DNA from 3 places in the Halobacillus sp. Cin3 genome. Region 1 is predicted to be linked to each of the others. Evidence: riboswitches for the same ligand, from Rfam matches in the RefSeq annotation. Region 1 holds a riboswitch; each other region holds the start of a gene.
What was found. A riboswitch is a leader RNA that binds a small molecule or an ion and turns the genes downstream of it on or off. The one in region 1 is predicted to bind thiamine pyrophosphate.

Region 2: it holds a riboswitch for thiamine pyrophosphate, as region 1 does, so the genes downstream of both, tenA (thiaminase II) here and QMA39_RS09235 (acetylornithine deacetylase) in region 1, are expected to answer to the same signal.
Region 3: it holds a riboswitch for thiamine pyrophosphate, as region 1 does, so the genes downstream of both, thiW (energy coupling factor transporter S component ThiW) here and QMA39_RS09235 (acetylornithine deacetylase) in region 1, are expected to answer to the same signal.

What each region holds. Positions count from the first base shown of each region.
Region 1 is NZ_CAMZMV010000002.1:212,149-221,812, forward strand. It holds gene QMA39_RS09220 (PTS fructose transporter subunit IIABC) at 1-970, opposite strand, end outside; gene QMA39_RS09225 (BglG family transcription antiterminator) at 1,058-3,001, opposite strand; gene tenA (thiaminase II) at 3,579-4,265, opposite strand; gene QMA39_RS09235 (acetylornithine deacetylase) at 4,265-5,551, opposite strand; TPP riboswitch at 5,631-5,737, opposite strand; gene QMA39_RS09240 (GNAT family N-acetyltransferase) at 5,841-6,335, shown strand; gene QMA39_RS09245 (hypothetical protein) at 6,291-6,716, opposite strand; gene QMA39_RS09250 (hypothetical protein) at 6,932-7,156, opposite strand; gene QMA39_RS09255 (alpha/beta fold hydrolase) at 7,538-8,311, shown strand; gene QMA39_RS09260 (peptidylprolyl isomerase) at 8,630-9,499, opposite strand; gene QMA39_RS09265 (trypsin-like peptidase domain-containing protein) at 9,518-9,664, opposite strand, start outside.
Region 2 is NZ_CAMZMV010000001.1:303,611-313,274, forward strand. It holds gene QMA39_RS01715 (hypothetical protein) at 1-168, opposite strand, end outside; gene QMA39_RS01720 (hypothetical protein) at 219-467, opposite strand; gene QMA39_RS01725 (SDR family oxidoreductase) at 781-1,572, opposite strand; gene QMA39_RS01730 (NUDIX domain-containing protein) at 1,732-2,172, shown strand; TPP riboswitch at 2,217-2,324, shown strand; gene tenA (thiaminase II) at 2,434-3,129, shown strand; gene tenI (thiazole tautomerase TenI) at 3,126-3,725, shown strand; gene thiO (glycine oxidase ThiO) at 3,730-4,854, shown strand; gene thiS (sulfur carrier protein ThiS) at 4,851-5,054, shown strand; gene QMA39_RS01755 (thiazole synthase) at 5,057-5,824, shown strand; gene QMA39_RS01760 (thiazole biosynthesis adenylyltransferase ThiF) at 5,821-6,840, shown strand; gene QMA39_RS01765 (ZIP family metal transporter) at 7,117-7,926, opposite strand; gene QMA39_RS01770 (FadR/GntR family transcriptional regulator) at 8,146-8,850, shown strand; gene QMA39_RS01775 ((Fe-S)-binding protein) at 8,908-9,624, shown strand; gene QMA39_RS01780 (LutB/LldF family L-lactate oxidation iron-sulfur protein) at 9,641-9,664, shown strand, end outside.
Region 3 is NZ_CAMZMV010000003.1:188,979-198,642, forward strand. It holds gene QMA39_RS11650 (MATE family efflux transporter) at 1-536, shown strand, start outside; gene ligD (DNA ligase D) at 706-2,466, opposite strand; gene QMA39_RS11660 (Ku protein) at 2,558-3,400, shown strand; gene QMA39_RS11665 (pyridoxal-phosphate dependent enzyme) at 3,557-4,507, shown strand; gene QMA39_RS11670 (PucR family transcriptional regulator) at 4,524-6,206, shown strand; TPP riboswitch at 6,310-6,419, shown strand; gene thiW (energy coupling factor transporter S component ThiW) at 6,500-6,988, shown strand; gene thiD (bifunctional hydroxymethylpyrimidine kinase/phosphomethylpyrimidine kinase) at 7,035-7,838, shown strand; gene thiM (hydroxyethylthiazole kinase) at 7,835-8,599, shown strand; gene thiE (thiamine phosphate synthase) at 8,596-9,213, shown strand; gene QMA39_RS11695 (aldo/keto reductase family oxidoreductase) at 9,292-9,664, opposite strand, start outside.

The sequences.
Region 1 (9,664 bases):
CCTTATTGACAGGTCCTCCCATGTCAAAAGCAATCATGCCGCCTAAAATTAAGGCCAGAAGAATGGAGCTTGTTCCCTGCATATCCTGCAGCCACGTTGTCAACGACTCAAAAATCTGGGCGACCGGTGCACCTACGATCGTTACGAAGATCAATCCGACGGCTAGGGAAGCAAGCACCGGAATGACAATGATCGGCATAATCGGCTGGACGACACTCGGTACTTTGATTTTCTTAATCCAAAGAGCAATGTAACCTGCAAGAAAACCAGCAATGATTCCTCCAAGGAAACCAGCTCCGGCTTCACTGCCGTAAAAGCTTCCGTTCATGGCGATGTACCCGCCAACCATACCCGGCGCAAGACCCGGACGGTCTGCAATACTCATGGCGATAAAACCAGCCAGGATCGGTACCATGAAGCTGAACGATGCAGCACCAATGTTTTCAATCGTCTTCCAGAAGGAATCTTCCGGGATTTGAATGCCTTCTGGTGTAGATGTACCGCCAAGGGTGAGCGATATGGCAATCAACAGTCCTCCGATGACGATAAACGGAATCATGTAGGAAACGCCGTTCATCAAGTGGCGGTAAAAAGCATTCTGCCCTTTCCCACCGGCCGCGTTTCCAGCATCTTCATTGGAGCGCTGACCACTTTCTTCATGGACGGATGCCTGACCGTCGACAACCCGCCGAATCAATGTTTCAGGAGCGTTAATCCCCTGCTGGACGCCGACGGCTACAAGTGGCTTGCCGACAAACCGCTCTTTATTGACTGTTTTATCAGCCGCAATAATCACCCCGTCAGCTGCATCGATGTCTGCCTGCGTAAATTCATTTTCCACCCCGATGGACCCCTGGGTTTCAATCTTTATATCGATGCCCATCGCATCGGCCGCCTTCTGCAGGTTTTCTGCAGCCATGTACGTATGGGCGATGCCGTTGGGACATGATGTAATCGCTAGAATTTTCATAAGCTTCCTCCTCTTGTTATCGCTTACTTATACTGTAGCAGACAATAACAGAGGAAAAATTTTTAAATCTTCCACAGGCTGTGGTACTTATGGATTATTGTGAAGCGCATTCATAATTGCAGCGGCATCTTTCTGTTCAGCCAGCTGCTTTACAAAAGAAGGGTTCGACGTCAACGTATGGATTTCCCTGAACAACTGCCGGGCTTCCTGTGTGTTTTCATATTTCATCGCAAGAAGCAGAACGACATGCACAGACTCACCATCCCATTCCACAGGTTCAGGAAAGGCGGCCACTGCAATGGCGGAGCTGTTCACGTCTTCCACCTGTCCATGAGGGATGGCGATTCCGCCGCCAATGGCTGTAGAAGACAAGTATTCCCTGTGCAGACAGGATTGAGGGTAACCATCTTTCACATACCCCTTTTTCACAAGCAGGCGGGAGAGATTCTCAATCACTTCATATTTCGACAACCCGGACTGGCCCGTTTGAATGAGAAAAGGAGACATACTCTGAAGCAGAAGGGATTCTTTCCCCCTCTTTCTATCAGAGGTTCTCCCCTGCTCCAGCTGCTTGATAAGACTCTTTACAAGTGATTGGTCCTCCGCTTCAAATAACGGTGAAACGACGACAGCAGGAATGCCCAGTTCTTCGACCGGCACTGTAGAGATAATTCCGTCTACACGATGCTCCTTTGTGAACGAACGCAGCCGGTGCGCCGCAATACTACCGTGAATATGGATATCCGGAAACAGCTTTTCCATCCGGGCTGCCAGCAGCTGTGAAAGTCCCATCCCCATATGACAGACGATCACCACTTCCACTTTTTCCTTTTTCACGGTCGCCTTTCTTTCCAAGGCCGCCTGGAAATGCAGTACCAAATAGGCGGCCTCCTCTTCCGGAATCGGGTAGAGCAGTTCTTCCTTGTGCTGGTCTAAAATCCAGACAAGCGTGTCAAAAAGGTATGGATACTTTTTTTTGATGGTCATCAGCAGGGGATTGGAGATGGACAACCCGTAGGAAAGGCGGGCCAGCGTCGTTTTCAGATGCACATATAAATGATCACGCAGGACTTCGTCTTCTTCAAAACGGTACCCGGTCTGGGCCGATGCTTCTGTCACCAGCCAATCGATAATGTTGGAAATTTCTTCGGGAAGCTTCGGTGTAAGACCTTCCCTGGAAGCCCCATGAGTTTTGGCACTTCTCAGATGCATGGTCAAATAGAGGACTTCCTCCCTTGGGAACGTCATCGCAAAAACACGCTCCAGACGGTTACACATTTCTTCCGCCCACGGAAATTCTTCGTGGGTCCGGATGGATAGAACATCCTCTTCCGGCAGCGAAATGATCTGACCAAGCTGAACCCTCTTAATCATAAAAGCGGTATGGAGAAGCAGGGATTCGAGGGCTGCGTCTGTAAAGTCGACCTGGTGTTTTTCCTGAAGGGCTGCCAATTCGTGCTGAATCGTCCGGATGAAGAAGGAATCAAAAAGAACCTTTGTTACATCTTCAGCGGGGCCTTCCAGTGCAGAAAGTCCTGTCACGGCCTGACGGATCTGTTTTTCCTCTCCGGATATATAGACGCCGATTTTCTGCTTGCGGACCATTTCCAGATGAAAAGGGTGCAGCCATGTTTCGATTTCATCCAGAATATTTCTGACAGCGGTATGGGAAAGGTAGTAGTCTTTCCGCAGCTTCTGGATGGTGACCGGGCGTGGAGCGGACAACAGGTCAAAGGCGATTTTCGTCCGGAGAGAACGTTCGTGCGCTTCATTTTGAGGAAAGGAATGATGGAGATGGTCGATCAACAGGGCGTTGTCAGCTTCTTTAATCGCAAGCCGCACCCCGCGGCCGGCTTTTTTCTCAATAACACCCGTCCGGCCCTGCTCGTCCAAATAATCCTGAACTGCCGGCAGATGATTTCGAATGGCTTTATCTGAGTATCCGAGAGACTCCGCAATCTTACCCGTCGGGATGAACGTGTTCGGAATCCCGGTAATATAGTGGAGGATCTGCTGTTGAATTTCCTTCATAGGTATGTTCTCCTTTGCCTCTTTTTTCAAATGGGTTGAAAGGGATAGACTACCTTTTATTCTACATCGTTCGTGACATTTTGACTACTTTCGACATTAATGACAAAACCCTCTCCATTTAGGAGAGGGCGGTCTCAGCATTTGCTTATCATTCAGTGGATTTATCTGTTTATCGTGGGAGTGAAGGGTCACGTGCCGCTTATCGGTGGATGCTTGCCGCGGGCACGGCCTCAGCTAACTTGGGCAAAAAAACCACCTCCCCAAGTGGATCTTCGGCTCGTGCCGTTCCCGCAGGCGTCACCACCGAACGCTCTCGTGACTTCACCTAATAAGGAAAGAAAAGAGAGGCTATCCTGTCTAAAAAAGATTGTCCTCATAGTATATAAATCAAACATAACAGGTCGATTCTCATAGATCATGCGTTACGGAAGGAGGTAAGCCTTTAACAGCCGATGTTCAAGAAAAATTCTGCTTTTACGCGATGACGAACAGGAACCCCTTTTTATAAATCACAGCAAAAAAGGCTGTCGATTGTGTGTTCTCGACACCCTTTCTTCTACATCAGGAGAAAATTTAATTACTCGTTCAAAAAGCTCTCTTCCTCGACCCACATTTTTTGTTTCCACGCCATCTCCCAGAACATATACTCCAGCTTACTCGTATGAATAAAGATCTCTTCGAGGTGAGATTTTTCCCTTTCCGGAAGTCCGTCAGCCAGCTCGTTGATTAATTTTTTCAGGGAGGAAGCAAGCTCAGAAAATTCGTCGGACGCATACATCTCAATCCAATCGCCGTAAAACTCGTGCTTTTCCCCTTGATTCTGTTCGGCAAGGTGAAGGCCGATCACGTTGTAGCTCCATGTGCAGGCCAGTACACAGGCCGCCACCTCAGCCTCTGATCCTTGATTTGCCTTGTTCAGCATATAGCTCGTATAAGCGAGGAGGGTGGCAGAAGGTTTTGTCTCCTCCAGTTCCTCCCGGCTGATGCCGATCCGCGCCGCATAGTTCCGATGCAGTTCCATTTCCTCACTTAAAGTGGAATGAAGCAGTTCAGAGAACATCGTCATTGTATCCAGGCTTTTCGCCTTAACGGAACCAAGAGCAAACACCCGGCAGTAATCAACCAAGTACAAATAATCCTGGCGCATGAAAAATTGGAATTTCTCAAGTTCGAGCGTGCCGTCCCCAATCCCTTTGACGAATGGGTGATCGAGGTAGGCTTCCCAAATCGGACGGGCACTTTCGTATAAACGGTCTGTAAACATTACGCTTCCTCCTTGTCATCTGTCTGTTGAAACCAATCGTGCAAAAAAGCCATCATCGTTTTCGTATAATCCAACAGCTGTCTCCTGTCCAGCGACTCATTTACTGCATGCGCCTGATCGAGCGTGCCTGGGCCGTAGAGAATCGTCGGGATCCCAGCTTCTGAGAGCCACCCTCCATCTGTCACAGTCGGAGACATGGACGTTTCCGCCGGCGTACCATGGATGGTTTTATGGGCCTGTTGGAGCTGCTGTACCCCTGGATGAGCAGGATCAACAGAAAAGGCGGGGAAAATTTCTCCGCGGTCCTCAATCATGGACGTTCCTCCCCATTTGAATTGAGGGGCATGGTTTTTCAGCCATGGATCGGCCTGGGCGGCAGCACGGACATGTGCTTCAATTTCTTCGATCACATCTTCGTAATGCTCTTCTGGATAATAGTGCACGGTAATCCATAAAGCACAGCGGTCGGCGATAAAAGCCGCGTGCCTTCCACCTTCAATGACAGCAGGATTGATTGTCGTCGATCCAGGTGGAAAGCCCGGACTCGATTTCGTAACCGCCCAGTGCCGCTCCAATTCCTGCAGCGACTGGATGATTTTCATCATTTTTTCAATTGCCCCTGCTCCGTATCTTTTTCCACCGGCATGAATGATCGAACGGCGTTCCGCGTCGTGGAAGGTTTCCGGACTTTCAATCGTAATCCATCCGGTAATGACGCCTCCCTGCCCCTGAATGGCACAGTTACTCGTATCGGCTACGATGGCTAAATCTGCCTGATACCCTCTTTCTCCACAGGATTTTGTTCCTGCTTCTCCGACCTCTTCACCGACGACGGACTGCACATGAAGGTCGCCGGCCGGCTCGATTCCCGCTTCATGGAGCAATTTGAGTGCAAACAGAACAGCCGCCATTCCACCTTTCATATCCGCCGTGCCGCGACCGTACAAGCGGTCGTCCTTCAAGGTCAGTATAAAAGGATCATGCCCCCACGATTCCCCTTCATCCAGCGCAGCCACATCAATATGACCGTTTAAGATGAGACTTCTGCTATGTTCCCGGTCGGTTCCTTTTTTCGTTCCGACGACAATCGGATCACCGGGATACAGTTCCCATGTGTCTATTTCAAAATCCATCCGGCTTAAATACTCTTCTATGTACTGTTGTGCTTCCGCCGCATTTCGGGCTGGAGGGCTTAACGTCGGAAAGGCGACCAAATCCCCTAGAAGCTGGCGCATCTCCTCTTCCTTTTCCTCCACTCTCTGCAGCAATTCCTCTAACTGAATCATCGTACTCTCTCCTTCCATATAAAAAGCCCGCCCCTTCGAGAGAAGGAGCGGGCTTGATCATCATGTAAGAAAAGATCAATCATCGACCGCTTCACTTCCCTCCGCTGGTATGAGCCAGATCAGGTTGTAAGGGTCAAAGCTTCTGCTTTTCTCAGCCCGGTCATCAGGGCTCCCCTAGTGAAACATGCTATAAAACTGTTATTTTCATTACAACATAGGCGTCTGGAAAGGACAAGTCCTGTTCAATCGCGAAATGTAAACGGATGACGAATAGAACAGGAGGCATTGGATGAACATCAAAAAAGATGATTTAACAGGTGCGGAAGTACAAGCATTCATAAAGGAGCACCTTTTCAATATGACCCTGCACTCCCCGCCCGAAAGCATCCACGCATTGGATATAGAAAAATTAAAGCAGCCCGGCGTGACCTTTTGGACAGCCTGGGAAAAGGGAGAGCTGGCGGGAATGGGAGCGTTGAAAGAACTCCATCCGGCGCACGGAGAGATCAAGTCGATGAGAACAGCCTCTTCCCATTTAAGACGAGGCGTCGCCCATAGAATGCTCCAACACATCATAAATGAATCCAGTGATCGAGGGTATACACAGCTCTTTTTAGAAACCGGGTCTCAAAAGGCGTTCCATCCGGCTGTCCAGCTGTATAAGAAGTTCGGGTTTATTTTCTGCGATCCTTTCGCCGGCTACAAGGAAGACCCGAACAGCTTATTTATGACACTGAAACTAACGGATACTGTAATACATAGCCGCGGTGACCGCAACGGATAAGAGGACAGCCGCTGTCAGACTCCTCTTCAGGAAAGCAGCAGGAATTTTTTTAACGAGCGTGTAGGTGATTGGAAAAATGAAACTGATCGGTATGAGATACAAGCTTAAGAACATCGTAAAGACAGCCAATAACACAGCTAGAAGTGGTCCAATTAAAAGATACAGGCCCCACTCAATAAAAAAGCGTCCCAACGACAGCTGACTGCTTAAACGATCGGCTATCAAGGATAGGGGGAGGGCAAACACAGCATGCCCCAAATAGATATTGACTAAATTAAAATATAAGTTTCCTAACAGGTTGCTGTAATCCGATGTGAGATAAATAGAAACCAATAAAGCTGTTACAAAACTGCTGATTAAGGCAGCAAGAATATTCCGCATCGTCCAACTCACTTTCATGTTGTTTTATTTATGTAGGTAAAAGAAGCGCGGGTTCCGATTATGGGTGGGTCTGTTCTGTTCCCGCACCCTTCATCAAATGCTCCTCGTGACTTCACCACATGACCAGGTTGTAGTATAGGCGTTGGCGGCGCCTATGTATCAGGGTAAGGCGAATGAGAGGAGGAGAGTCCTTTTTTCTATAGGGATAGAGAAAATTATCCGCCCAGAGATATGGTCTCAAAGACGGCTTCTTTTCCGTTTTCATAAATCCTCAGGATCTCATAACTTTTATAACCGTCCACTCTGTAGAAGCGTTCGGATTTATGCGAACCACCAGCGCCGGCCTCTGTCTTGTATAACAGGTTCAGCGTATCTTTTTCTGCCCGGACCTCGAAGGATGTATAATATTCCGCCCCTTCGCCCTGTTTTATTCCGTTCAAATAGATATATACTATATTCTGATCTCCATCTTGGAACATATGATTTCCATGTCCGTTTGAAAATAGGACAACGCGTCCCCTGGAAGATCCTTTTTCCCAATTTCAGAGAAGGACCATTCCCTTTCACTTTGACACGCTGTCAGGAATAAAACAGATAAAAGCACCAATAGGATTCCCTTCAAAAGCAAGCCCCCTTTTACACTTTCTCTGCTATTCTATCATTCCTGGATGGACGCTGAAAAATCCATTTCACATGGAAGGTAAGCGTTGATCAAATCGATCAGCTTATATAACATAGTTGACTTATCGGAATTATTGTATTTTAATAGCACTAATAGATTTTTATCGAACGACCAGTGAATGAAGATGGAGGGAAACATGATGAAGGAAGCCTATCCGGTTATTGATGGTGCGGAATCGTTGTTTTTTGAAGGAAATGATACAGGGGTACTGCTCTGTCATGGCTTTTTAGGAACGCCCCAGAGTCTGAGAGAGATGGCAGAAGGGCTGGCGGATCAAGGTTATACCGTATCGGTGCCACGACTTCCAGGTCACGGAACGCACTATAAAGACCTGGCTTCCTGCTCGTTTTCCGATTGGTATATGCAAATCGAAACCGCTTATCTTCAACTGTATTCAAGGTGCAGGGAGGTGTTCGTCATCGGTCAGTCGATGGGAGGCACGCTGACCCTGGACCTCGCTGCTCAATATCCCGGCATTTCCGGCATTGCGTTAATCAACCCAGCTATGTATATTCCGGCGCTCTCCCATCTGGAACAAGCTTCCGAGCCCTTTTATATAGAGGAAGGAAAGCCTGACATCAAAGATCCTGGTGCTGTGGAAATCACCTATACCCAGACACCGTTGACCGCTTACCAGGAACTGTTGAAGTATATGAAGGTCGTCAGAAGAAAATTAACCGGCATTCGATGTCCGATCACCTGTTTTGTGTCCAGCGTTGACAACGTCGTTCCACCAGAGAATACCGATTACATCCTTAGAAAAGTCTATTCAAACAGCGTATCGAAATACGTCTTGGAGAATTCCTACCATGTCGCCTCGATGGACTACGATAAGGAGCAAATCATCGATGAGCTGCTTTCCTATCTAGAGACGCGCACCTCCATCAAGCATCGGAAAAAAGTCAGCCCATAAAAGGCTGGCCTTTTCAGGTTGTAGAGACATCCTTCCTGTGTTTATGATTTCCAGGGATTATTAGATGAATAGGTTCAAAAACAGTTATGGATAAAGGACACGGGAAGCGTTCGGTGGTGACGCCTGCGGAAACAGCGCGATCCGAAGATCTACTTGGGCAGGTGGCTTTCCTGCCCACGTTAGCTGAAGCCGTGCCCGCGGCAAGCATCCACCGATAAGCGTAATGTGACCGTTACCCTCATAAAAAACACACTTGATGACCAATACATGTTCAAGAAACTGAAAAGGCCAGCCTGTAAACGGCTGGCCTTTTCTTATTTACTCCAGAGTATTTTCAATATCGTACTCCTCCATTTTCTCCTGCATCCAAAGGTTGTACTCTTCACTGACTTTGGATTGGTATAACGTCTCACCAATTTCCTTTTCCACTTCATCATAAACCGCATCCTGCGCTTCGGTATGATCGGTCACTTCAATGATATGATAGCCGTACTCCGTCTCAACGATATCACTGACTTCCCCAACTTCCATCGAAAAAGCGGCTTCCTCAAAGGCTTCGACCATTTCACCTTCACTGAACGCTCCAAGATCGCCTCCTGATGCCACCGTCGTATCATCAATGGAATATTCAGCCACAAGATCTTCAAACGCCTCATCATCCTCCAGTTTCGTCAGCACTTCCTCTGCTTCCTCTTCCGTCTCGGTCAGAATATGGCGTGCGCTTACCTGCTCCGGTACATTATAGCTTTCTTTGTTTTCTTCAAAGTAGGTTTCCTTTTCTTCATCAGTGATGGAAATTCTCTCAGCAAGCAGCAGATCAACAGCTAAGTAATCTTCAATATCCTTCTCTACGTCAGCAATCGTCATCCCGCTTGCTTCAAGGGTGGACTGAAAGGCTTCCTCACCACCGTACTGATCATAGTACACATCCAGTTCTTCCTCCACAGCTTCCTGACTCACCGTAATGTCATTTTCTTCTGTTTCCAGTTCAACGATTTTGTTGGTAATCAGCGTATCCAGCGTTTCCTGACCGTACTGTTCCACCAGCGTATCATACAGCTCCTCCTTTTCAATGTCTTCTCCGTTCACGGAAGCTACACTTTCCTTCGGATCCATACTCAGGCTCAAAATAATCAGGAGGACAGCGGAAACCGCGACCACTCCTCCCAGCAGCATTTTTTTATTCATCTCTTCAAAACTCCTATTCTACTCATTGATTTGTTCCGTAAGGGTCACATTCACCGTCTGCGAATGTCCATTGCGGTAAAATTCCACAACGACGGTGTCGTCTGCGCTCGTTTCTGTATATAAATATTTTCTCAGGTCCGTGCTGTCTGAGATTGCCACTCCATC
Region 2 (9,664 bases), on a different contig from region 1:
GCGTCTTTTGGTTGTTTCTCTCTGTTCTTCAACACCAAGAATAACCATGAGTACGGCTAAACCTGCGAGAGTGAAAGACAAAAGGTCTCCTGATGTACCTGACCATAATCCGTAGCCGGATATAAAGACGATTATGACGGACAGGAAGATTCGAATCTTTTTTAACATATGTATCCGCTCCTTATAAGTGGATGGTTCTCTTTCCTTACTGCCTTCCTTTAAAGGACATAAAAAAACAAGGCAAGGCTGACAGCACTCAGGCCCAAGTTCAAGAAGGCATGCTTTTTCTGACGGATTAAATAATACCTCCAGCCGTCCAGCCCACTTTTCACGGCCCAGAACAGGATAAGAAGGGTGGCTGCGGTGTCGTTATTGGCAGAGCTGTCATCCAGCAGGTACCATCCAGCTGTGATCAAAAGCGCAGCGGGAAGGATGTTCCACGCAGAAAGGACCTTCAGTTGCGTCATTGATTTCCTCCTCTCCGATCCATATTTTACCTGAGATAAGCTTAAAAAAACACCCGTCCTGAAAAGGGCGGGTGTTTTTAGAATGGATAAAATGACCTGCCTTCCGTGCAGATAGCCATTATCAGTGGATAACTGACTTGGAAAGGAAACCCTTTGATCCAGTGGATCTTCGGGTTGTGTTTTCCACGCAGGCGTCACCACCCAATGTTCTTCGTAAGCGAAACAGATTCCGCAGAAAAAGAAGGGCTTCCAGAGAAAACGATCTTTGATTTGCTCTAGAAAGTGTTGCCGCTGTGTCTGGAAGACATTCATGTTACACAGATCGGATGATGCCGCCTTCGACTTTCTGCATTGCTCCATTAATGGCAGAAGCTTTCGGAGAAGCGAGGTAGACAACGACACTTGCCACTTCTTCCACCGTACCAAAGCGCTGGATCAGAGAGGTCGGCTCATTGTTTTTGAAGTAATCCTTCGTAAAGGATTCCAACTCTTCGCCTGCGTTCTCTGCTGCTCCCTTCATGAACCCGGCTACTCCCTCGGTCCATGTCGGTCCAGGAAGGACGGCGTTAACGGTTACGTTGGTGCCTTTTGTACGCTCCGCCAGGCCGCGGGTCAAGGAGTTAATCGCACCTTTTGTTGTGGAATAAGGAATCATTTCCGCCAGCGGTTTCACGCCGGCTTCACTGGAAATGTTCAGGATCCGGCCGGTATCCCGTTCAAGCATTTTGGGAAGGAAATGACGCGACAAACGTACGGCACTCATGATGTTGGTTTCAAAGTAATTCATCCAATCCTCATCGGTTACATCTTCGACATCTTTCACTTCAAACATGGCTGTATTATTCACAAGTACATCCAGGTCACCGATGGCCTCGACTTTTTGGATCAGCGCATCTGCGCCTTCTTTCGTCGACACATCAGCAGCAAATCCTTGAATGTCTCCGTGAGGATTTAATTCGTTTACAATACGATCGAGCTTTTCCTGAGTACGTCCATTAATGACGACGCGTGCACCTTCCTCAAGGAAAGTTTTCGCAATTTCTTTTCCGATTCCTTGTGTAGATCCGGTCACAAGGACAAGTTTATTTCTAAGTTGTAAATCCATGGTTGGAACACCTCTTTATCTTTTATTGCAAAGAGTATCGTACGGCTTTTGAGAAAGATACACAATGAATATGCTCACCAACCTTTTCTCCGGGAAGGAGAGGAGTTTGGTGTGTCGTGTCGAATTTGGTAAGGATTGGATGAAAAAGGAGGTTTGTATATGTCGTATTCTTATATCATAAACGTAGAAGCGGCCATTATGAAAAACGGTCAGTTTCTGCTCATTCAGCGGTCACCGGAAGAGGAGCATGCCGGCGGTCTCTATTCGCTGCCTGGAGGGAAAATGGAGTTCAGTCCGGATTCCCTTGATGTGCTGGAAGATAACGTCCGCCGTGAAATCAAAGAGGAAATCGGCCTCATTTTGGATGGGGACCTTACCTATGTACACAGCAATACTTTTTTAATCGGGGATATCCAGGTTCTGAATGTCGTATTTTTAACTGCCGATTTCAAAGGAGAGCCTTATATAAAGAGCCCGGAAGAAGTGGCGGACATGGTCTGGGTAGAGCCCGATCTGAACGAGAGTCCCGTCCCGATTCCTCCCTGGACAGCCAACAGTATCCAGAAAGCAGTGGAACGGCAGTCGAAAATCTATTTTTGACAAAAAATTCTAACGTGTTACGATGAAAGAGAATTGAATAGCGAGCGATCCACTAGGGGTGCCTTCTCAAAGGCTGAGATTAAAGTAATGCTTTAAGACTCTTGGAACCTGATCTGGTTTATACCAGCGTAGGGAAGTGGCCGATACCTATACATGTCTATGAAAATAAATGTATATCAGCCACTTTTCCTATGCCGGGGAAAGTGGCTTTTTTAGTGGGAAAAATCAGTGGCGGATCGTTCAACAAAGGAGAGAGTGGACATGAAATTTTCAGAAGAAATTAGAAAAGCCGTAGATGAGATTTGGGAGGGAAGCTTTCAGCATCCTTTTGTAACGGGGATTGGAGAGGGAACGCTTCCTCTCGAAAAGTTCCGCTATTATGTGCTTCAGGATTCCTATTACCTGTCCCATTTTGCCCGTGTCCAGTCATTGGGAGCTGCAAAGTCTGAAGATATGGCTGTCATGGCCAATATGGCGTCTCATGCTCAGAGTACGTACGAAGCAGAGCTTGGGCTTCATGAGAATTTTTCGAAGCAGCTGGGCATTACGCAGGAAGAGCGGGAGCAGTTCAAACCGTCACCAACGGCCTATGCTTATGCGTCCCATATGTACAGAGGAGCGTATAACGGGGACTTAGGGGATGTGATTGCGACGATTCTTCCGTGCTACTGGCTGTATTATGAAGTCGGCGAACATTTGAAAGAGTCGTCGCCGGAAGAACCGGTCTACCAGGAATGGATCGCGGCTTACGGCGGGGATTGGTTCCGGACGCTTGTAGAGGAGCAGATCGAGCGTCTTGATGAACTGGCTGAAAAGAAGACAGATGCCGGCAGAGCCAGGATGAAGGAATTGTTTATCATCAGCAGTCAGTATGAATATATGTTCTGGGAAATGGCTTACCGTATGGAGGAATGGCCGTTTGATATAAAACAGTCGATCGCAGCCGGACGTGAATGAAACTGCATGTCATATCCACAGGGCGGCAGTCCCGGGAGGAACTGTGCACGAGGGTGGCTGCGATTGAACCAATGATCGATTTCTTCCACCTTCGAGAAAAGCAGTGGTCCGCAAGTGAAATAGCGGGAACTATAGATACTTTGACGGAGCTCGGGTTTCCGACCGAAAAGCTCGTGATCAATGACCGGGTGGATGTAGCAGCAGCAAAAGCGGTGCCACACGTGCAGCTGGCTGGTCACAGTTTATCGGTTCAAGACGTGAAGCGAGCGTTTCCATCTTTACACGTCAGCTGTTCCGTCCATTCGGCAGAAGAAGCGGTGGCCGCAGAGGCTGAGGGAGCGGATGCTGTTCTATTCGGCCATGTCTTTGAGACGAATTCCAAACCCGGGATGCCGGGGAGGGGGCTTGGTGCACTGAAGACCGTCACCGGGGCCGTGTCCCTGCCTGTCATTGCTATTGGGGGATTAACACCGGAAAATGCTTCCAGTCTTAGGCATTACGGAGCGTCGGGAGCGGCCGTGCTGTCGGGGGTTCTTCTGGCAGAAAACGCTGAAGAAGCGGTGCGCCGTTATCGATATCAATTGGAAAGGAGATGAAGGGATGCTTTATGACGCAATCGTTGTAGGTGGAGGAGTCATTGGCAGTTCTGTGGCCTATCAGCTTGCCAGGCGGCAGAAAAAAGTGCTCGTCATCGACCGGGGGAAAACCGGACAGAAGGCATCAAGCGCCGCAGCGGGCATGCTCGGTGCTCAGTCCGAATGGAAAGGGGACGATCCGCTTTTTCAGATGGCGAGAACGAGCCGGGCGATGTTTCCTTCTCTTGCAGCTGAATTGAAAGAGCTCAGTGGAGTGGATATCGGGCTCCAGCAGAAAGGGTTATATAAAATTGCTCTTACAAATGAGGAAAAGGAAGCGTGGAAGCAGCTGGGGAAATCGCAGAAAGCGGTCGGTGAAACGGCTCGGTGGATCGATCGTGATGAAATGCGTGAAACAGAGCCGTCTCTTTCAGACAGGATTTCAGGAGCTTTATACCTGCCGGAAGACGGTCAGGTGGACGCACCAAAGCTGACGAAAGCGTTTGCCGCTTCGGCCGCAGCACTCGGCGCGGATTTCCTGGAACACACGGACGTCACCGGCTTGGTGGAAGAAAACGGTCGGATCATTGGAGTCAGAACCATCGGAGGCACGTATACAGGGAATGCGGTCATCGCAGCGGCCGGGGCATGGAGTGCTTCACTGCTGAATGCTGAACGCACCATTGTGGAAACGTACCCGGTCAAAGGGGAGTGCTTTTCTGTCCGGACGAAACGCCCGCTCATCACAGGGACCCTTTTCACAAAAGACTGCTACATCGTTCCGAAGGCCGGAAACCGCCTCGTTATCGGTGCCACTGAACATGTGGGTTCCTTCGACGAGTCTGTTACCTTAGAGGGCCTTTTTCAATTGATGGAAAAAGCCCGCCGCCTCATTCCTTCACTTACGGAATCCGAAATGGAAGATACGTGGGCCGGAATCCGGCCGCAGACGAAAAGCGGCATTCCTTATGTCGGCCCTCATCCTGAAAAAGAGGGGTTATGGATGGCGACAGGCCATTATCGGAACGGCATCCTGCTTTCAGCGGTGACAGGAAAGCTGATGGCTGATCAAATCGAGGGGAAGTCGGTGGATCCTGACTGGGTGACGAGTGGACAAAGCTTCATCACGATAGAAGGAGGTTTATCATGAATGTGAAATTAAATGGCGAGTGGCATGAGATTCCTGACCATCTGGATGATGTCCGTACGCTCCTGAGTCACTTTCAATTGGATAACCGGGTGGTCATGGTGGAACTGAACGACACCATATTAGAAAAAAGCGAGCATGGCCATTCACAACTGCATGAAGGTGACCAAATTGAACTGGTCCAATTCGTAGGAGGGGGATAATAATGCTTAAGATTGGAAATTTTACGTTTAACTCACGACTGCTTTTGGGGACAGGGAAATATCCTGATTTTGAAACGCAGAAAAAGGCTGTAGACGTATCGGAAACCGATATCCTCACCTTTACCGTCCGGAGAATGAACATTTTTGAACCGCAGCAGCCGGACCTGCTTCAACAGCTGGACGTCGGCCGTTATACACTCCTGCCTAACACGGCAGGGGCGGAAAATGCAGAAGAGGCAGTGCGGCATGCAAAATTAGCCAAAGCTTCCGGACTTTGCGATATGATTAAGGTAGAAGTGATCGGCTGTAAAAAAACGCTTCTGCCTGATCCTGTCGAAACGTTGAAGGCGACGGAAATGCTGTTGGAGGAAGGCTTTACGGTTCTTCCTTATACGTCCGATGACGTCGTCCTTGCGAAAAGACTGGAAGAAATGGGAGCCCACGCAATAATGCCCGGGGCGTCCCCGATCGGGTCAGGGCAGGGGATTCTCAACCCGCATCAGCTGGATTTAATGATTGAACAGGCAGAAGTGCCGGTCATCGTGGATGCGGGCATCGGTTCACCAGCCGATGCAGCAGCGGCGATGGAGCTTGGCGCTGATGGTGTGCTGTTGAATACTGCTGTATCTGCCGCCGATGATCCTGTGAAAATGGCGGAAGCGATGAAGCTTGCCATACAGGCAGGACGGCTAGGATTTGAAGCAGGGAGGATCCCGAAAAAGCGTTATGCTGCGGCCAGCAGTCCAATGGAGGGAATGAGCCGAACATGAACGACCGATATTCAAGACAGACTTTGTTCCAGCCCATCGGGGAAAAGGGGCAGGAGAAAATCAGCAGCAAACATGTGCTGATCATCGGGGCAGGTGCCCTCGGAACCGGTGCCGCTGAAAATCTTGTGCGCGCCGGGGTGGGAAAACTGACGATCATTGACCGCGATTATGTGGAATGGAGCAACCTTCAGCGTCAGCAGCTGTATACAGAAAAGGACGCTGAAACCCGACTTCCGAAAGCGGTAGCTGCCCGGCAGAGGCTGGAGCAGGTAAACAGTGAGGTCATCATTGATGCAAAAGTCATCGATGCGACACCGCTTGAACTGGAGCCACTTCTGGATGGTGTTGATGTCATCATTGATGCCACTGATAATTTTGATATCCGGATGATCATCAATGATCTATCTCAAAAGCATCAGATCCCCTGGGTTTACGGGGCCTGCGTCGGAAGCTACGGCATCAGCTATACCATTCTGCCGGGAGATACGCCGTGCCTGCACTGCTTGATGGAGCAGGTGCCGCTTGGAGGATTGACGTGTGACACCGCAGGCATTATCAGTCCAGCGGTCCAGATGGTGACCGCTCATCAGACAGCAGAAGCTATGAAGCTGTTAGTTGAAGATTGGGGCGCTGTCAGGAAGAAACTCGTTTCTTTTGATCTATGGACGAATCAGCATTCAGCCATCGGCGTCTCCAGCGTGAAAAAGGATGACTGTCCGTCATGCGGCCGAGAGGCATCCTATCCATTCTTATCCTATGATCAGCAGATGAAGACAGCAGTCCTCTGCGGGCGTGACTCTGTGCAGATCCGCCCGGCATCGAAGCAGGAATGGAACCTGACCGTTCTCGCAGAGACGCTTGCCGGTCAGGACGGCAGGGTGGAGAAGAACCCTTACCTGCTATCGTTTACGACAGGGGATAAACGGATGGTGTTCTTTAAGGACGGACGTGCCCTCATTCACGGAACCCAGGATGTAGCTGAAGCCAAAACACTCTATCATCGGTATACAGGATGAAAAAAGCTCAGAGACAGGGTCTCTGAGCTTTTTTCCATTTGTAGAGAGCACGTGTTCTTTTCTAATGCCTCTTGAAGCTCTGGCAAACCGCTTTAAGCTGATAAGTGTTTGGTGGTGACGCCTGCGGGAACAGCGCGGACCGAAGATCCACTTGGTCAGGTGGTTTTCCTGCCCAAGTTAGCTGAGGCCGTGCCCGCGGCAAGTATCCACCAAAAAGCGGAATGTGACCACTCTGCATAATATAGGGAGCAGTTCTTCCAATAGGTAAGTACATCGTTACCCCAGCGCGACATCGAGCGTCATCATGATGGCGAAACCGAGCATGAGACTGATCGAAGCAAGGTTCACGTTCCCTTTTTCATGAGAACCCGGGATGATTTCCTTAGCCACAACAAAAATCATCGCTCCGGCAGCGAAGCTTAAGGCATAAGGGAGGATCGGTTCGATGAAAATGACAGCAACGGCACCAACGACAGCGGAGATCGGTTCGACCATGCCGGAAAACTGACCGAACATAAAGCTTTTCTTTTTGCCCATCCCATCACGATGGAGAGGCATGGATACGGCGGTTCCTTCCGGGAAGTTCTGAATCCCGATTCCGAGCGCCAGGGCGACCGCACCAGCGAGTGTGGATTCTGTCCCGCTGGAAGCAAGTGCGCCAAAGGCCACACCGACAGCAAGACCTTCCGGAATGTTGTGCAGCGTCATGGAAAAGACGAGCAGAGCCGTCCGGTTTTTGGCTTTGTTGTCCTTGATATCCCCTAAGTATTTATCAGTGTCCATCTGGGGCAGAAGACGGTCGATCCAGAGGAGCATCACCCCTCCAAGAAGGAACCCGACAACGGCCGGTACCCAGTTCGGTACGGGTCCTTCTGCGGACATCTCAATAGCCGGTGCCAGCAGAGACCAGTAACTAGCCGCAATCATGACACCACCCGCAAAAGCCATCATGCTATCAAGAAATTTCTGATTGGCACCTTTGACGAAAAATACAAGAGAGGCGCCTAAGGCCGTCATGCCCCATGTGAATAATGTACCAATAAATGCCTGCATTACAGGATTCATTTCCTTGAATAGGTCAATCATGATTCATCACCTTTCTTAAAGTTGCCTTTGTGCAAAATTTGTTTATGCGGTCATTTTACATGCGCTTAGCAAAAACGTCAAAAGGACAGCCTGCGGTTCTTTAACCGAACTTTATCCTCAGGAAACCTTCATAATTTTTTGTTAATTTACCGTTAACGCTTTCAAAGATTGGAAGAATAAAGTAAACTTAAATTAAAAGATGGAGCTGGGGGAAATGGCGTGGAGTATAAACCGATTCGTAGAAAGAAAATTTATGAACAGGTTGCGGATTCGTTATTGGAATCTTTAAAGGAAGGTCGGTTGAAGCCGGGGGATAAGCTGGACAGTGTGGAAGCTTTGGCCAAAAGCTTTGATGTCGGCCGATCAGCGATCAGGGAAGCACTTAGTGCGCTGCGGGCCATGGGCATTCTTGAAATGCACCAGGGAGAAGGCACGTATGTCAAAACATTCGATCCTGCCCGGTTCACTGTTCCAACCTCTGTTGCTTTTCTAATGAAGCCGGAGGATATGAGAGAACTGCTGGAAGTCCGGCAGATCCTTGAGGTTGGTGCGTCAGGAGCGGCGGCTTTATCGCGGACAGAAGAAGACCTTCAGGCCATGGAAGCGGCCCTTTTTGAGATGGAAAGAGCGAAGGGAAATGGTGACATCGGCGAACAGGCGGATCTGGCATTTCATATGGCGCTTGTAAAAGCAGCTCACAATCAAATGCTGTTCCACCTCATGCAGAGCGTGTCGGAAGTCATGATGCAGGGCATGCGGGAGACAAGGAAGCTCCTTCACACCGAAGAAGGTACACGTCAGCTGCTGAACCAGCATCAACGGATTTTTGCTGCCATAAAGGAAGAAAAACACGAGGAAGCACAGGCATTTATGGTGGAACATTTGAATCACGTCAGAGAATCGCTCAGTGGAATCATTTCATAATGAAATGTTTCTATCCAAGTCATCAGATGACCTTATGATTAAAAGGGAGGATGAATCATGAACGTATCGTTATTTATTACTTGTTTGTGTGATACCTTCACGCCTGATGTAGGGAAAGACACGGTCCAGTTGTTGGAGCGCTGCGGGTGTGAAGTAGATTTTCCAGCCGGTCAGACCTGCTGCGGACAGCCCGCCTATAACAGCGGGTACACAACCCAGTCCAAACAAGCCGTCAAGCAGATGATTACCGCTTTTGAAGCATCCGAGTATGTCGTGGGTCCATCAGGTTCCTGTGTGCAGATGGTGAAAGAGTATCCACATATTTTGAGGGACGAACCGGAATGGCGGAAACGCGCAGAACATTTAGCCGGAAGAACCTACGAGCTGACGCAGTTTATCGTAGACGTTTTAGGCATCGAAGACGTTCACTCTACTTTTCAAGGTACAGCTACCTACCACCCCTCCTGTCATATGACGAGGCTGCTGGGAGTAAAAGATGCGCCGCGCCGCCTTTTGGAAAATGTCCAGGGGCTCACCTTGATCAACCTGCCTCAAGGGGAGGACTGCTGCGGGTTCGGCGGGACCTTTGCTGTGAAAAATGCGGCCATATCTGCGCAGATGGTGGAGGAAAAATCGTGCCACGTCACGGAGACAAAAGCGGAATACTTAATCGGCGGCGATATGGGCTGCCTCATGAATATCGGAGGACGCTTATCAAGGAACGAGGAAGACGTGAAAGTGCTGCACATCGCTCAAGTTCTGAACAGCCAATAACGGGGAGGGCGGACAAATGAGTATAAAGATTGGAACGAAA
Region 3 (9,664 bases), on a different contig from region 1:
TGCTTGGAACCGAAGGTGTCGCCGCTTTTTCAGTAGTGAATTACCTGCACGGCTTTATGTTCTTATCCTTTTTCGGCATTGAGTCGGCCCTCCAGCCGATGATCAGTTATTACCATGGAGCAGGAAGCAGGGCTGCCATCAAGGATTCAGTGAGGATAGGTGAACGGACAGCTGCAGGTCTCGGCATCGTACTGCTTATCATAGGAGTTTTAGCTGCCCGTCCTCTTGTTTCCTTGTTTGGAGTGGAGTCCGAAGATGTCACGGATCTTGCGGTGAACGGCATCCGTCTGTTCTTTACCGGGTACTTGTTTTTAGGCTTCAACTTCGTTTATATGACCTATTTCCAATCCGTAGGCCAGATCCGCCCTTCGACAACGATTATTGTTCTGCGGAGCTTTGTATTCATCCTTCCGCTTTTATGGCTGCTTCCAAATTGGTTTGGAGCTGCGGGTGTATGGCTGTCTCTTCCTCTTGCGGAAATGCTCGTCGCTGTTCTGCTTGCTGTCATAACCCGGAAACAGGTGTTAAAGGCTTGAATCATAAGTCATAGAAGGCAGCTGAGGACCGGGAAGGTTGGAAAAAAGGAGGGTCGACCGCTGGGCTGCTCCTTTTTCCAACACCTCTACATAAAAAATTGAACCTCGAAATCCGTCTGCATGGGAGAAGGAATTGCGTCTTCTCCTATTTCCCGGGCAATATCCGACATCAATAGTCGAGCAGTGCTTGAATCTGATCCATAGGCTGTAGGGCTCTGGCTTTTTCATAGTCCTGAAAAGGATCCCCTCTTTTTTTGAGCCTTTCCATCATGTTCTCCACCGTGTATGACCGAGGGTTCAGCTCATCCTGTACTTCCTCCCAGTACAGAGGGGCGGCAATCGGAGCGCCGTCCTTCGCCCGTACAGAATAGGGAGCGATGATTGTCTTCCCTTCCCCGTGCTGGACGTAATCGATGTACAGTCTGTCTTTCCGCTTGCTTTTGAATCGTTCCACTGTGAAAAGATCCGGTTTTGTCTCAACGAGGAGCCGGGCTAATGTCTCTGTGATGACCCGCGTTTCTTCATAAGTAAGATCTCCCTCTTGGAACGGGAGATGAAGCTGGATCCCTTTGCTTCCCGATAGTTTAATGAAGCTGATCATGCCCAGCTCATCCAGCCATTTCCGGCAGAGAAGAGCGGCTGTGAGGCAGAGAGGGAAAGCATCTTTTTCTGGAGGATCCAGATCAAGAATGATTTCATCCGGGTGAACACCGCCTGCTTTTTCAAAAGGAAGATGAAATTCTACGGCTCCCTGATTCGCCAGCCAGAGAAAACCCTGGAGTTCTTCGCAGATCATATAAGGCTCTCCTTTTTCCATCCACAGTTTCAGTGCATCCGGCGCATAATCCGGCCGGTGTTTCTGGAAGAAGGATTCGTTATGGATGCCGTCAGGAAAGCGGATCACGGTCAATTTCTTTTCTTTCATGTAAGGCAGCATATAAGGGGCGATATGACGGGTGTACAGAAGGTAATCCCGCTTGGTCACACCTGGGAACAGCTCCTTTTCAAGGCTGGTCGGCTCAAAACGGTCGGGGAATAAACTTAAATCCCACGTCATCTTCCTGGATGTACATTGTTCTGGTGTATGATCGAAGCGGAAACGGTGAAACATCGGCTCTCGGAACTCTCCGTTTTCTGCTTCTAAGCAGTGGATGTCGGCACAGACGCTCGGCGGGAGTGTCCACTTGTTCTTCTCTTTTTTTCCTTTCTCCTTAAAAAATTGACGAAGAGTGCCAGCTTCTTCACGTGGAAGACCATGCTTAAAGCGGCCGGCTTTTCGGATCTGCTCCTCGTTATACACAGCTGTATCCACATATCCATTATCCGGGTCGAAGTGGGTGAGGAATACAGAAGCTGTTTTCCACTGCTTCCACTTCACCCAGTGCCGGGTCCTTTCTCCGAATTGGTAGGTGCTGGTGCTCCGTTTGGCAATGATCCCTTCACCAAAGTGCAGATGGATAATGTCTTTCAGTTTATCCACATGTTGATAAACGGCCACCATTTTAATTCCTGGGTGTTCCCACTTGGCAAGGAGTTCGGCCAGCCGTTGTTTTCTTTTTTCTAATGGAATTTGTTCCTGAACGAAATCAAAAGCTGCAAATAAGGCAGGCCGCTCCGCCGCTGCTTTTCGAATGTTCTCCGTATTTCTTAAACGTCCCCGCTTTTGGAGAAGGTCGAAATTGGCTTGGAAAGCTGTATTTAAAATGACAATTTCCCCGTCCAAGACGAAGGGAGTTGTATCCGGAGGAGGGGCGGCTTCGCTGATTTCAGGGAATTTATCTGTTAAATCCTTCCCGTTCCGGCTGATCAGGCGGATGCCTTCAGATGTACATTCGAGGAGTGCCCGGAAGCCATCATATTTTGGTTCATACATCCACTCCTGGCCTTCGGGTAGATCGTCGGACGGGGTGAGCAGCATCGGACGTTTCATACGTTTCCTCCTTTTTCCCTTAGGTTGTCCTTTCACGATGGAACATATTTTCACTTTGAACGCAAAAGCTAAGAAAAAAGGAGCCATCACTATGCACACCATGTGGAAAGGAACCATCAGTTTCGGTCTGGTCAACATTCCTGTGAAACTGCATGCTGCTACAGAAAATAAGGACATTAAGCTGAGGCAGCTGCATGAAGAGTGTCATTCGCCGGTGGAATATGAAAAGCGCTGTCCTGTCTGTGACAGGGAGATCGAGAGTGAAGAAATTGTTAAGGCCTACGAGTATGCGAAAAATAAGTTTGTTGTCCTGGACAACGAGGATTTAGAGCAGCTGAAAAAGGAACAAGACGATAAAGCGGTGGAAATCCTCGATTTTGTAAAACTGGAGGAGATCGATCCGATATACTTTGAACGGAGCTATTTCATCTCTCCAAACGAAGGCGGGGCCAAAGCCTACAGCCTTCTGCGCCAGGCTCTGGGGGATACCGGTAAAATCGGAATTGCCAAAATCATCATCCGCTCGAAGGAGCAGCTGGCTGTTTTAAGGGTGTATGAGAACACCTTAGTCATGGAGACCATTCATTATCCTGACGAAGTGCGCAGTGTCCAGGATGTCCCAAACGTCCCTGAAGAATCCGATTTAAGCAAAAAGGAACTGAGTACAGCCGTTACATTGATTGACCAGCTGACCACCGAATTTGATGCTGGGAAATATAAAGATGACTACCGGACAGCGTTGATGGAACTGATTGAAGCGAAGAAGAATAATGAAGAAATTACAACAGCGAAGGATAAACCGGCTCCGGATAACGTTACAAGTCTGATGGATGCCTTGGAAAAATCCCTTGAAAAGACAAAAGGACCCACGAAAAAGCGCAGGACAAAAGCACGAACGAAAACAACGACGTCCGGAAAAAAGAAATCATCTTGAATACATCAAGCCCTCCCTGTCACGGGAGGGCTTCTTTTGTAGAGGATTTTGAAAAGATTCCACACTCTGCCCCTTTTCCGACTATCGTTCCATCCCCTATAATGAGTAATAATCAGAATTTTTTATCTATTTACAGGGGGGAGTTATTTGGGAGAGATGGTGTTGAGAGATGTGTGGTTAGCGAGAAAACGTATCGAGAGCATCGTGAAACCGACGCCGCTTGTGTATTCGGAGTTTTTCTCCGAACGCTCAGGGCAGCCGGTTTATTTGAAAATGGAACAGTCCCACCCAGCAGGGTCTTTTAAAATAAGGGGGGCGGCAAACAAGCTGCTATCTTTAACAGAAGAAGAAAAAAAGCGTGGTGTGACAACATTTTCAACAGGAAATCATGGAATCGCCACCGCCTATGCGGCACGGCAGATGGGTATCTCTTGTACGGTTTGTATTTCCCGCCGTGTGCCAGAAGCGAAGCTTAGCCGTCTGAAACGTCTGGGGGCGGATATCGAACAAACAGGGGCCGGTCAGGATGAAGCTGCTGTTCGCTGCAGGGAGCTGGCATCTAAATATGGAATGACGATCATCCAGCCCTTTGATGACCCCGAGGTGATTGCAGGACAGGGAACCATCGGTCTTGAATTGATGGAACAGCTTCCTGAACTGAAAGAAGTGGTGATCCCGCTGTCCGGGGGCGGCCTTTTATCCGGGATCGGTTTCGTTTTGAAAAAGATGGATCCCACTGTTTCTGTGACCGGGGTGACGATGGAACGAAGTGCTGTCATGCAGGCAAGCCTGAAAAAAGGGGCGGTCGTTAAGCTGGAAGAAGAATACACCCTCGCAGACAGTCTGCTCGGGGGCATTGGCGAGGATAATCGTTATACATTTTCTATGACCCGGTCGTTGATGGATAAAGGGGTGCTTTTACAGGAAAACCGCATTAAAGAAGGATTATACAGTCTCCTTGATCATCATAAAATCATCGTAGAGGGAGCAGCTGCTGTTGGAGCCGGCTATCTTCTTGATCAGCCGGTTTCGGAAGGACCTGTGGTCTTGATCATTACGGGAAACAATGTAGATACAAATACGGTTAAAACGTGGATGGACAGCTGAAAAAGGGGGAGTGGGGATGGGTGTACCTGTTGAAGAGGTATTGAAGCTGCCGATGTTAGAGAAAGCGAACGTGCAGACACCTGTTTATGACCGTGATGTGGAGTGGATCTCTGTCATAGAGACGCCTGTCGAAAATTTTGTGAGAAACAATGAATTCGTTCTCAGCACCGGAGTGGGATGCGGGGAGAATATCCCGGCTCTGGAGGCCTACGTGAAGGATGTCATCCGGTCAGATGCTTCCATTCTGGCTTTTGCCACCGGCCGTCATTTGTTTAAAATCCCTGATCGTATCATTGCTCTAGCTGAACAACATGAGCTCGTGCTTGTGGAAATCCCCTGGGAGGTACGGTTTGCGGATATTCTTCAAGGCGTGCTGCAGTTAATCAATGAAGAGAAACAGAAGGTTCACAAGCATGTTGAAGGGATCCGTCAGGAATTGATCAATTGTGTCCTGAATGGGAAGGGACTCCAGGAAATCACGACCATCCTCTATCAATATACAGGGCTGCCCAATGCCATCAGCGACCATTTGAAGCACATCCGGGCCAATCAGCATTTTGATTCTTCCCTGATTGATGCGTTGAACGGACGTAAAGAAGCGGTTGTTTCCTTAATTGAGCATCCTTTCCATCTGGAGCACCCGCTTACACATTTTATAGAAGCTTATCAAATCGGTGAGGAATGCTGTTATCAGCTTACGATTCTATCCAACTATAAGAAGCAGGGATATCTGTTGTTTCAGCCGGAAAAGGATCAAGAGGTAACAACAGAGATGATGACAATTCTGGAGCACACGCTGACCGCCTGTGCCCTTTATTTCGTGAAGGAAAATGCCATCGAAATGACAGAAATCCGTCTCAAGGATAACTTTCTTTTGGATCTGGCGAAGCAGGAGCAGCGCATGGACAAGCAGCTGTTGTCGAAAGCCGGGCTTCTCGGCTATGATCTTGAGAAACCTTACGTCTGTTTTGTCGGAGAGGTTCTGTTCCATCAGCCGGCAAGCCGGTCGGTAGGAAACGACGGACAGCTTCCCTCTTCTTCTTCTCTACAGAGCCGCAATTATTACATCCAAAAGGAGGCTGCTTATGCCGGGCACATGGTGGGGCGGCAGGTGATGACGACCTTTGATGAAGAGAGAGTCATCATCTTTTTGGAGGCGGACAAAGAAGGCAGTGAGGAAGCAGCGAATCAATTTCTGGACCTTGTCGAAAGGCGTTTGTTCGAGCTGCTGGCAGGTGTCACGATTCAATGGGGGATTTCGTGTCATAAAGACGGGTATCAAGTATTCCATCACAGCTATGAGGAAGCGCGGACAGCCCTGCAGATGGGAGAGCAGCAGAACGAGGCAGGGGGACGGACATTCTTTAAGGAGACAAGGATGAACAGGCTTTTGATGGCCTTATCCCATAAAAAAGAAATCGAGGAAATTGTTCAGGATACTCTCCAGCCGCTTATTGATTACGATCAGAAAAGGCAGGCGGAGCTTCTCCATACATTTATGGTGTATAACAAGTACAACAGCAATGTCAGCCAGACATCGAGAGCTCTGAATCTGCACCGGCAGTCCCTTCTGCACCGGCTTAGGAATATTGAACAGCTGACGGGGTTGTCCCTGTTGAACGCGGATGATTTATTTTTACTGGAGCTGAGTGTGCGGCTGTGGCTCCTGAAAAAAGTAGAAAAGCCCGGGCCGCTGTGAACGGAAATGTTTTTGCTTGGAGGTCTCTCTGCCGGCTGTATGGAGCAGGAGAGGATGACAGATTCAACCAGTTTTGATATGATTGATGCAAATGAATAGATTTCAAAACTACTAGGGGAGCCTGAAGAGGCTGAGAGGAAAGCATGGACGCTTTCTGACTCTTACGTACCTGATCTGGTTAATACCAGCGGAGGGAAGTAGTCACATGATCGTCATTGATCGACTTCTTCTATCAAAACCAGGTCCCCGGAGGACCTGGTTTTTTTATTTTATTCACAGGAAGGAGCTGACCGATGAATAAAACCAGAATCCTTACATTCATGGCCGTCCTTGTGGCAGTAGGGACACTTGGCTCGCAGTTTTTATGGTTTCCCGCTGGAGTAGCAAAAGCCTATCCTGTCCAGCACGCTGTCAATGTCATGGCAGCCGTTATGCTCGGTCCGATTCCAGCGGTGGCTGTCGCTTTTGTCATCGGCCTGCTGCGTTTTCTGCTGGGGCTCGGGACGATTCTGGCTTTTCCCGGAGGTATGTTCGGGGCGTTTTTTGCCGGTGTATTTTATAAGGTATATGCACGGAAGCTTTCTGCAGCAGCCGGAGAAGTGCTGGGCACAGGTGTGATTGGTGCTCTGGCCGCCGCTCCCGCCGCCAACTGGTTCATGGGAAGCTCAGCAGCGGTCTTTGCGTTTCTTCCGTCGTTTCTAGTGAGTAGTCTGTCAGGAGCGGTCATTGCTGTGTTCGTTTTATCAAGAGTGAAGGTGGAAAGCCCGCTCCCGCAGTCCTGATGGAATCCAATTGAAAAGAATCATTTATAGGAAAGGAAGTGGTTCAATGAACCCCGCATGTGTATTAACAATTGCCGGTACGGATCCAAGTGGTGGAGCTGGTATCCAGGCCGATTTGAAGACATTCCAGGAATTGAAAAGCTATGGTATGAGTGTGGTGACTTCGGTTGTCGCCCAAAATACGACAGGAGTTAAAGATGTGCATCACCTCCCTGACTCCTTCATCCGTGAGCAGCTGTTTGCGGTTAGTGAAGATATGCCGGTACATGCTGTGAAAACAGGGATGATTGCCAATAAGGAAATGATGCAGGTCATTAAAGACTGGATGCAGACCATCGATGCTCCGTACATTATGGATCCTGTTATGATTGCTCAAAGTGGAGATCCGCTTGTCGAGCAGGAAGAACAGATCTATTTAAAAAGGCATCTTGTGCCAGAGTCGACGCTTGTGACCCCTAATATTCCGGAAACAGAAACCCTTCTCAATCGCAGGATCGATCATGAAGAAGATATGAAGGAAGCGGCTGTGGAAATTGTAGAACAGCTGGGAGCCGGTGCTGCGCTTGTAAAAGGCGGCCATTTAAAAGGGAAAGCGGTCGACTTTTTATATGACGGATATCAGCTGCACAGCTTCGAAGAAGAACGGATTGATTCAGCGAATACCCATGGCACAGGCTGCACGTACTCGGCTGCTATAGCCGCTTATATGAGCCAGGGATATCCGCTCACGCAGGCGGTAGAGAAGGGCAAGCATTTTGTTACAGCGGCCATTCGCCATTCTTTCGATCTTGGTAAAGGGGATGGCCCGACCAATCATTTTGCCGTACGCAGGGAGGTTTTTCATTCATGACACAAACGTTGATCCAGCAGCTGCGGAGTGAACGCCCTTTGATTCATAACATTACCAATGCGGTCGTCATGAATTATACAGCCAACGGCCTGCTTGCTCTCGGCGCTTCTCCGATTATGTCGAATGCCGTTCAGGAAGCCGGGGATGTCGCTCGTTTAGCAGACGGCCTTCTGTTGAATATCGGCACGTTGAACGAGCAGCAGGTGGAAGCGATGCTGGAGGCAGGAAAAGCGGCGAATGAGGCCGGCGTACCTGTCGTTCTGGATCCTGTGGGAGTGGCTGCCACCTCCTACAGAGCAGAGGCCTGCCGGAAAATATTGTCGACGGTTAATGTCGATGTGATCAAAGGCAATGCGGGAGAACTGGCTTTCCTTGCTGGAGAGAAAGTCGAAACAAAAGGGGTGGACTCTGGAGAAGCCTCCAACACCGATGAGATTGCTCTCAAAGTTTCTGAACTCTATGAGACGATGGCCGTCTGCACAGGAAAAACCGATGTGATCGGGTATCAAGGAGAAGTCTTCAATAACGATACAGGACATCAATGGCTTTCAAAAGTTACAGGATCCGGATGTCTGCTTGGTGCCGTTCTCACTGCGTTTCTTGCCATTGAAGGAGACCGCGTAGGAAACGTCAGGGCCGGTCTCTATCATTTTGGCAAAGCAGCAGAACAGGCCGCTTCTCATCCTCATGTGTCAGGATCCGGGACATTTGTTCCTGCGTTTATCGATGCTCTTGGAGCAGAAGAGGAGGCGGGCCGGTGAAATTGGAACAGCAGCTCAGAAAATACTTGATCATGGGTAGTCAGGACTGTGACAGAGACCCTTTATCCATCCTGGACGAAGCGATTGAAGGAGGTATTACGGCTTTCCAATTCCGGGAAAAAGGAGAAGGATCGCTGCAGGGAGATGAAAAATATCAGCTGGCAGCTGCATTGCAGCAGCGCTGTAAAACCGCCGGTATTTTGTTCATTGTAAATGATGATGTGGACCTTTTCCGCCGATTGAACGCGGAAGGCATTCATGTCGGTCAGTCGGATGAACATGTGAAGGGGATTCGGGAGGCACATCCTGATGCGGTGATCGGCCTGTCCGTCTCCGACCTGCATGAATGGGAAAACAGCCCTGTTGACCTCGTTGATTACCTGGGAGCAGGACCGGTCTATCCTACAACGAGTAAAAAGGATGCCAACCCGGTTTCCGGTACGGAATGGATCAAAGAATTAAAAGAAAGACAGCCGGACATGCCTGTGGTCGGCATCGGCGGCATCACGACGGAAAATGCACACAGAGTCATGGAAGCCGGAGCTTCCGGCACAGCTGTCATATCCGCCATTACGAAAGCGGAGGATATCCGGAAGGCAGTTGGAGAATTATAAATGTTGAAAAGGACCGGAATGACGCGATGACGAGCGTCGTTCCGGTCCTTTTTTTAGAATCAAATGTTTGTAAATGAATTACGGTACATCATGGCCCATGGAGCTCTGGAGAATTTCAAACCATTGATCATGATTGAGGGTGTAATCCAGGCTTCTTACGGACCCGGCAATCCGGTTCTTTTTACCGGATCCGACGATCGGCATAATCCGGGACGGATGGTTCAACAGCCAGGCATACATGACTTCATCTATGCCCTCGGCACCGATTTCCTCCTGGATCTTCGTGAGTGTGCCTCGCAGCCGCACGGCTTTGTCATCGTTGGATGTAAAGACTTCTCCGCCGGCCAGAGGGGACCAGGCCATAGGTGCGACGCGCTTCTGCTGACAAAGGTTTAACGTACCGTCTTCAAAGTTTTCCAGTTGATAGGCGGAAAGCTCCAGCTGGTTGGTT